DNA from 2 places in the Verrucosispora sp. WMMD1129 genome. Region 1 is predicted to be linked to the other one. Evidence: riboswitches for the same ligand, from Rfam matches in the RefSeq annotation. Region 1 holds a riboswitch; the other holds the start of a gene.
What was found. Region 1 has a riboswitch for S-adenosylmethionine ahead of thrC (threonine synthase). Riboswitches for the same ligand answer to the same signal wherever they lie in the genome.
Positions count from the first base shown of each region.

Region 2: it holds a riboswitch for S-adenosylmethionine, as region 1 does, so the genes downstream of both, O7624_RS30000 (ABC transporter substrate-binding protein) here and thrC (threonine synthase) in region 1, are expected to answer to the same signal.

Region 1 is NZ_CP120741.1:3,947,212-3,951,618, reverse strand. Features, by position in the region: gene O7624_RS18340 (GNAT family protein) at 1-799, opposite strand, end outside; gene thrC (threonine synthase) at 1,039-2,325, opposite strand; SAM riboswitch class I at 2,335-2,470, opposite strand; gene O7624_RS18330 (DoxX family protein) at 2,589-3,035, opposite strand; gene O7624_RS18325 (DUF4232 domain-containing protein) at 3,239-3,976, shown strand; gene O7624_RS18320 (ABC transporter permease subunit) at 4,018-4,407, opposite strand, start outside.
Region 2 is NZ_CP120741.1:6,488,263-6,492,669, forward strand. Features, by position in the region: gene O7624_RS29985 (DUF559 domain-containing protein) at 1-134, shown strand, start outside; gene O7624_RS29990 (amino acid ABC transporter ATP-binding protein) at 152-883, opposite strand; gene O7624_RS29995 (amino acid ABC transporter permease) at 880-1,659, opposite strand; gene O7624_RS30000 (ABC transporter substrate-binding protein) at 1,697-2,545, opposite strand; SAM riboswitch class IV at 2,809-2,921, opposite strand; gene O7624_RS30005 (urease subunit gamma) at 3,259-3,561, shown strand; gene O7624_RS30010 (urease subunit beta) at 3,558-3,881, shown strand; gene O7624_RS30015 (urease subunit alpha) at 3,878-4,407, shown strand, end outside.

The DNA of each region.
Region 1 (4,407 bases):
GCCAGTCCGCGGAGGCACCGACGTCCAACAGCGTCCACGCGACCAGCCGACCGGATGCCTCGTGGCGGACGCCGACGTGGTAACGCCGCCGGCCCCGCGCGTCCAGCGCCGACTCGGTGGCGCGCAGGCGGTCGGCGTCGACCTGCTCCGGCTCCCACGCCAGATCGCCCATCGGCGCGTCGGCCAGCAGCCGTCCGTCGAGGTACGCCACGTCGGCGGCCAGGTCGTCGGGGGTGTACCCGCGCCAGCACAGCACCTGGTAGCCGGTCGAGCGATCCCGGGCGTCGGCCAGCAGCGCGTCCAGCTTCGCCTGATCGAGGGAGGCGGTGTCGAGGCGTCGCCGCACATCGGTCAGGGCGTTGACCGCGCCCATGGCCGCAGCGAACGCGTTACCCGGCGACCGACGGCCGGGCTCGCCGGCAAGCTCCGCCCGGCTCATCGCACTCACCCGTTTACGCCCGCGCTCGCGCAGCAGGCCGAGGCCATGTTCGGCCAACGCTCGGCCGACGCCTCGGCGGCGTCGTGCCGGATGCACGATCAGCTCAGCGGAGGCGTTTTCGGTGTTGTCCAGCTGCGGCAGGTCCAGTCGGAGAAAACCGGCCGGCACACCGTCGATCCGCGCCAGCAGCATGCTGGTTTCGTAGCCCGGCATCGGATGGCGGAGCAGGGCGGTGAATCGTCGCCGGCAGAGCGGCGGGAAGTCCGGCTCGTCGGCGGCCACCTGTGCGGCACCGATCTGATACGCCTGCTCGACGGCCGCCTCGTCGGCGGCCCAGACCGGGGTGATGGTGATGGTCATGCCGGCAGCCTGCGCCAGCGACAGACGAGCGGGCCAGCGAATTTTCGCTGGCCCGCTCGGACGTTGGTCGGGAGGGACGATCGCACAACGCCTCCGGCGCTGGGTCGTAAAGACTGAAAGTCTACGGCGAAGCGCCCTCCCGCACGGAGCATCTTGCGCCGTCCGTTTGCGGTCGTCAAGTCCCTGGCGGCGTGTTTCGCTCACTCCCTGCGAAATGCCGCTTACTAATCCGTTCGTCGTCAGCTCAGCAGGCCCGCGTCGCGAGCGGCCCGCAACGAAGGCTTGATCCGGTGGGTGGGGCCGACCTCGCCGGCGACCGCGTCGAGGGTCTTCAGCCCTTCGCCGGTGTTGAACACCACCGTCTCGGCGGTCGGGTCCAGTCGGCCCGACTCGACAAGCTTGCGCAGCACCGCCACGGTCACCCCGCCGGCCGTCTCCGCGAAGACCCCGGTGGTACGCGCCAACAGGCGTACCGCCGATCGGATCTCGTCGTCGTCGGCGTAGTCCATCCAGCCACCGGTGCGGCGCACCGCCTCCAGGGCGTACAGCCCGGCGGCCGGGTCGCCGATGTTCAGCGACTTGGCGATCCCGGTCGGCTTGACCGGGGTGATGACGTCGGTGCCGCCGTGCAGTGCGGTGGCGATCGGGTTGCAGCCGGCCGACTGCGCCCCGAAGACCTTCCAGCCACCGGCCGGGGCCTCGACCAGGCCGATCTCGACCAGCTCGCTGAACGCCTTGTCAATCTTGGTGAGCAGCTCACCCGAGGCCATCGGGATGACCACCTGGGCGGGGATCCGCCAACCGAGTTGCTCGGCCACCTCGTAGCCGAGCGTCTTGGACCCCTCCGCGTAGTACGGCCGCACGTTGACGTTGACGAAGGCGGTGTCCTCGAACTCGTCGGTCTCGACCAGTTCGCCGCAGAGCCGGTTCACGTCGTCGTACGACCCGTCGATGGCGACCAGGTCACCGCCGTAGACGGCGGTCGTGACGACCTTGCCCTGCTCCAGGTCGCTGGGGATGAAGACCACGGAGGGCGTACCCACCCGGGCGGCGTGCGCGGCCACCGAGTTGGCCAGGTTGCCGGTGGAGGCGCAGGCGAACCGGGAGAAGCCAAGCGCGCGAGCGGCGGTCAGCGCCACCGACACCACCCGGTCCTTGAAGGAGTGGGTGGGATTGGCGCTGTCGTCCTTGACCCAGAGCGGAGCGGTGATGCCCAACTCGGCGGCGAGCTGGTCGGCGGCCACCAACGGGGTGAAACCCGGGTCCAGGGTGACCCGGGCGGCCGGGTCCTGGCCGGCGGGCAGCAGGGCGGCGTAGCGCCAGAGGTTGCGCGGGCCGGCCTCGATCTGCTCGCGGGTGACGGTGGCGAGTGCGGCCGGGTCGTAGTCGACCTCCAGCGGGCCGAAACACTCGTAACAGGCGTGCTGGGCGGCGAGCGGGTAGCGGGCCGAACAGGCCCGGCAGACCAGGGCACGGGCGGGGCTGGCGGCGGTGTCGATGCCGGACGGGGCGAGCGTCGACGTCATGTCGAAGTCCTCTCATCTTTCCCCGCATCGCACCCTGCGGCGGGGACGGAATTGGCACCTGCCCCGCCGGACGCTCAACGGTGAGCGCGCGAGGTGGTTGCCGGGGCGTCGTCGGGCCGTATCCCTCAGCCCCTCTGGATGAGGTATGCAGTTGTGTCGCCGAGTCTAGGCAATCCGGACGCAGCCGTCGCCTGTCAATCTCAGCCTGTGAGCGAAACCTCAGCGGCGCCGTTCGTGCCCCCCGGCGCCGCTGAGCATCGCCGTCAGGCTGGCACGGACCGCCGTTCGTCCTCGGCCAGGGCGACCGTGGCGGCCCCGCGTCGCCAGAGCGTGTCCACCGCCCAGGTGCCCGGGCCGAGCACCGCCACCAGGAAGAACGCCCAGCAGAAGAGGACGGACAGTTCGCCGTTGTTGCGCAGCGGCAGTAGCGCCTCGGGCTGATGGACGACGAAGTACGCGTAGGCCATGGAGCCCGACGCCACCAGAGCCGCGGGTCGGGTGAACAGGCCGAGGAGAACGAGGGCACCGCAGATCAACTGGATCATCGCGGCGTACCAGCCCGGCCACTGGCCGAGCGGCACCGCCTCGCCGGTGCCACGGTTGCCGCCGAAGACGCCGAAGACGGACGACATGCCGTGAATGAGAAATAACAGCCCGATGACAATGCGGAACAGGGACAGAGCCGGCCCGCCGAACCGGTCAGTACGCATTGGTACCTCCTACGAGTGGGGTGGTGGTACCAGAATGCGGAATCTATAGATAGTTGTCGATGCAATCTCTCTTGTTGGGAACGCTCCCACACTCAGTCTAGCGGCCGAAACTTTCGGGGGCACCCCTACCACGGAAACCTTATGGTCTGCTTACGTGGGTGGCGGGAGCACAAGCCGCCGTGGCCGGGTGCGACGATGCTCCGATGCCACCCACAACGGTCCGCAGCCCGGCCCCTGGTGGGCGTCGGCTCGTCGCCGTGTCGGTCTCGATCACCGCAACGCTCGGCCTGCTCGCCGGCTGCGCCCCGGCCGGCGGCCTCGCGAGTGGGCCGCCCGGCCCGACCCCGGCTTCCCGTGGGCCCGGCAGCGCACCGTCCGACGCCGCCGAGCTCGGCGGTACGCCCTCCCGGGACGGCGATCCCGGGGGAAGCAACGGCCCTACGTCCGGCTGCCCCGACTCCGGTGTACGGATCACCTACCGCGGCGTCAGCGCCGCGATGGGGCTGCGGGCGATGGGCCTGGAACTTGTCAATTGCGGCGACCGCCCCTACCGGCTGCACGGCTACCCTGAGCCGCGCCTGCGGGACGCGGACGGCGACGTCATCCCGGTTCGGGTGATCCGGGGCGCGAAGGGGATCACGTCCGGCTTCGACGACCCACCCCGCCCCCTGGTCCTGGCCCCCGGCGAGGCGGCCGGCACCGCCCTGCTCTGGCGCAACCTGGTCGACAATCCGACAGTGGTGGCGACCAACGCCGAGCACCTCGACGTCGCCCCGCTGCGCGGCCGGCCCGCGCAACGGGTCGTCATACAGGGCCACATCGACCTGGGCAACACCGACCGGCTCGGGGTCAGCGCCTGGCAGAAACGCGAGCCGAGCACGCCGGAGCCGACGCGGGCGGTGCCCAACCCGCCGCCCACCACACCGGTCCCGCTGCTCTGACCGGACGGAGCACACGGGCGGAGCGGGCGCGGACAGCGGGCTCAGCTGGTGATGTCCTTGCGGGTGAAACGCCAGAACGCCAGACCCCAGAACACGGTCGCGTAGCAGATCGCCGAGACCGTGCCTCGCACGATGTCGTCGGTCTGTACGGGCGTGGAGAGCAGCCCCAACCACGCGGTGCTGTAGTGGGTCGGCAAAAAGGACCGGATCGCGCCGAGCGCGGTGATCTGGTCCAGGATGCTGGAGAGAATCCACAGCAGCACCGCGCCACCCACCGCGCCCAGCGCCGCGTCGGTGGTCACCGACAGCAGGAAGGCCAGGCCCGCGACCACCAGCAGGACGATCGCCAGGTACCCGAGCACCGCGAGCAACCGCAGCAGCCCCTCGCCCGGCTCCAACTGCGCGGCGACCGTGCTGCGCAGCGGCGACCA
Region 2 (4,407 bases), 2.5 Mb from region 1:
TCGATCTGCGACGCGACGCGTTACTCGCCACGGTCGGCATCCTGGTGGTCAGGTTCAGCCACCGTCGCCTCGTGCGGGAGCCCGACGAGGTGCGCCGGGAGACCCTCGCGATCCTCGCCGGCCGCCGTCGCTGACCAACGACTGCCCGAGGTCACAGCACCTGGGACAGGAAGCGGCGTAGCCGGGGGTGCTGCGGCGACTCGAAGACGGACTCCGGCTCGCCGGCCTCCAGCACCACCCCGGCGTCCATGAAGGCGACCGTATCGGCGACCTGGCGGGCGAAGCCCATCTCGTGGGTCACCACCACCATCGTCATGCCCTGGGCGGACAGCTCCGCCATCAGCGCCAGCACCCCCTTGACCAGTTCCGGGTCGAGCGCGGAGGTGGCCTCGTCGAAGAGCATCACCTGAGGCTGCATGGCCAGGGCCCGTGCGATGGCGACCCGCTGCTGCTGCCCGCCGGACAGGTGAGCGGGCCGGGCGTCGGCCTTGGCGGCCAGGCCGACCCGGTCGAGTTCGGCCCGGGCCCGGGCCACCGCCTCGTCCTCGCCGAGCCTGCGGATGCGACGCAACGGCAGCGTGATGTTGCGCAGCACGCTCATGTGCGGGAAGAGGTTGAACTGCTGGAACACCATGCCGATCCGCTGCCGCAGGGCGTCCGGGTCGTCGCGCAGCACGCTGCGCCCGTCCAGCAGCACGTCGCCCCGGTCCGGTTCGAGGAGCCGGTTGACGGTACGCAGCAGGGTGGACTTGCCCGACCCGGACGGGCCGATGACGCACGCGGTGCCGCCGCGCGCCACGTCCAGGTCCACCCCGCGCAGTACCCGGTGACGCCCGAAGGCGAGGTGCACGTCGCGCAGGCTCAGGCTGACCGAGGTGTTCATCGTTGGTTGCCTCCGGCGGCGCCGGGCAGCGCCAGGTCCAGGTCGTCGGGGTCGTCGGTCGGTCCGGCCGCCGGCCGGCCGTGCCGCAGTCGCTTGTCGATCCAGTTGACGGCGTGGGTCAGCGGCACGGTCAGCGCGAGGTAGAACAGCCCAGCCAGCAGCAGCGCCGACTGGTTGCCGGTGTTGGCCGCGTAGTCCTGACCGATCCGGAACAGCTCGCGCTGACTGGCCAGCAGGCCGAGGAAGTAGACCAGGCTGGAGTCCTTGATCAGGGCGATGAGCTGGTTGACCCAGGCCGGCAGGATCCGCCGGATGCCCTGCGGGATGATCACCCTCCGCATCGCCTCGCGCCAGGAGAAGCCCAGCGCACGGGCCGCCTCCAACTGGGTGGCCTCCACCGACTGGATACCCGAGCGGAAGATCTCCCCGAGGTACGCCGACGCGATAAGCGACAGCGCCAGGATGCCCAACGGGTACGGGTTCGGCCCCCACACCTGCATGCCCAGCGGGGCCAGGCCGACCCCGATCAGCAGGATCGTCGCCGCCGCCGGCAGGCCCCGGAACACGTCGGTCCAGACCCGCGCCGGCCACCGCAGCCAGCGGGTACGCGAGATTCCCGCCACCGCCAGCAGGATGCCGAGTGCCGAGCCGAGCAGGGCGGCGGTGACCGCCAGGATCAGCGTGTTCGGCAACCCGACGGTGAGCATCTCGGGTAACGCCTCACGCATCGACTCCCAGTCGAAGAACGTCTCCCACAGGGTGTGCAACGGATCCACGGGTCAACCTCCGCCCTGCTCGCTCGTGCTCCTACCGTCAGGAAGCGGCCGGAGCCGACACCTCGCCACTGCCCGGGGTGAAGTCGACCGGGATCGGCCGGCCCGGGTAGTACTGCTCCTGAAGGCGGGTCCAGGTGCCGTCGGCGATCACCTCGTCGAGGGCCCGGTTCAGCGCCTCGCGCAGCGCGTCGTTGCCCTTGGCGAAGGCGTACGCCGTCGGTGCCGGGCTGAGTTCCTTCGCCGCCACCGTGATCTTGCCGCCGCTGTCCGCGGCGGTCTTCTCGCCGATCTCGGCGGGGGCGATCCAGGCGTCGGCGGTACCGGCCTTGAGCTGGTTGATCGCGCCGTTGTAGTCGGGCACCCGGACCGGGTCGAGGCCCTTGTTCGTGGCGTAGTCGTCCTGGACGGTGCCCTGCACGACCACCACCCGCTTGCCGGGCAGTTCGTCGAAGCTGCGCAGCGCCGATCCGGCGGGCACGTCGAGCCCGAAGTAGCCGAAGTCGTACCCGTTGCCGAAGTCCACCGTCTTCTTGCGTGCCTCGGTGATGGTGATCGAGGAGCTGCCGACGTCGAACTTGCGGTTGCCGACCTGGGCGAGCAGGGCGGAGAAGTCGGTGCCGACGAACTCCACAGTCAGGCCGAGCTTGTCGGCGGCGGCGACCAGCAGGTCGTTGTCGAAGCCGGTGAACTTGCCGTCCTTGAGGTACACGTTCGGTGGTGCGTCGGTGAGGGTGCCGGCCCGCAGCACGCCCGGCTGCACCAGGTTGTACGGGTTGTCGGCCGCGTTGCCGGCGGAGTTCGAGCCGCAGGCGGTGAGGGTGGCGGCGCCGAGGATGGCGGCGACGCCGACGGCGGCGGCCCGGGTCAGGGCAGGAAGGAATCGCACAGGTGTCTCCTGGTTGAGCTGCGGCGGGCACGGACGTGCCACACCGACGGTCCGCCGCAGGGCGGACCGCTGGGATGGGGATCGATGACAGATCGGTCAGCCGACCCGTCAGGGATCAGTGACCGGGGCGCTGCGGTCAGCTACACGCGGCGCTACAGACCCGCATCATGTCGACGTGCCGACGCCGGGTCAGGCCCGGGCGGGCCACAGATCGATCGCGGTACGACATGGTTCTCCTCAAGGTCGTGATGACCTGGGAACCCAGGCCACGCTTGCACCGGTGGTTGCACCGATGCCTGGTCCTCACCCGGGGCACCCCTGCGCGGTGGAGGGTTGCCGGCCAGCGAGCCGGGGCTTGGCGCTGGCACTCATGACCTGCGGCCGAGGCTAGCAGCCGCTGACCGCCCAGCGTCCACCCGTTATGACCACCCTCACCCCGACCCCCCGTACGCCGACCTCCCACCCGGGGCGTACGCCGGTTGGGGTGTTGCCGGGGAAGCGCGTGATCCCTTACGGTCTGCTGAGCGGTGGGCGGTGCGGTCCGCATCCGAGAAGCCACCGCCGGTGATCCGTCACGTGGGCCGGGAGGGTGGAACTCCCAGGCCCGATGCGCGTGGCGGGTCGGGCCGGCGGGCGAACCCCGAACCGTGCGGCGGCGCGTCGAGGCGCCGGGCCGGCGGCGTCGGGAGCGCGGACATCCACCGGGAGCACCCGTGTATCTCACCCCTCACGAGCAGGACCGCCTGCTCGTCCACGTGGCGGCCGACGTCGCCCGACGTCGCCGCGAGCGCGGCCTGCGTCTCAACTATCCGGAAGCCGTCGCGGTGATCACCGCCTTCCTGCTCGAAGGGGCCCGCGACGGTGCGTCCGTGGTCGACCTGATGGCCGCCGGACGCACCGTGCTCAGCCGGGACGACGTGCAGGACGGCATCCCCGAGTTGCTGGGGGAGGTGCAGGTGGAGGCGACGTTCCCGGACGGCACCAAACTGGTGACTGTGCACCACCCGATCCCGTGATCCCCGGGGAGATCCTGCCGGCGGACGGGCCTGTCGAGATCAACGCCGGGCGGCCGGTGACCACGCTGCTGGTGGTCAACACCGGTGACCGGCCGGTGCAGGTCGGGTCGCACTACCACTTCGCCGAGGCCAACCCGGCGCTGGATTTCGACCGGGACGCCGCCTGGGGGCAGCGGCTCGCGGTACCGGCCGGCACCTCGGTGCGGTTCGAGCCGGGCGTGAGCCGCCGGGTGGACCTGGTGCCGCTGGGTGGCGCGCGGATCGTGCCGGGCCTGCGCGGCGAGTGCGCCGGAGCGCTGGACGAAGGACGGAAGGCGTGAGCATCGTGGAGCGGAACCGCTACGTGGCCCTCTACGGGCCGACCACCGGAGACCGGATCCGGCTGGCCGACACGAACCTGCTGATCGAGGTCGAGCACGACCACTGTGCCGGCGGTGACGAGGCGGTCTTCGGCGGCGGCAAGGTGATTCGCGAGTCGATGGGTCAGTCCCGGGCCACCCGCGCCGAGGGCGCCCTGGACACCGTCATCACCGGTGCGGTCGTCCTCGACCACTGGGGGGTGGTGAAGGCCGACGTCGGGCTGCGCGACGGGCGGATCGTCGCGCTTGGCCGAGCCGGCAACCCGGACACCATGGACGGTGTCCATCCGGACCTGGTCATCGGCCCGGCCACCGAGGTGATCGCCGGCAACGGCCGGATTCTCACCGCCGGGGCGGTCGACACCCACGTGCACTTCATCTGCCCACAACTGGTCGCCGAGGCGCTCGCCAGCGGAGTCACCACCCTGGTCGGCGGCGGCACCGGCCCGGCGGAGGGCACCCGGGCCACCACCGTCACCCCGAACGC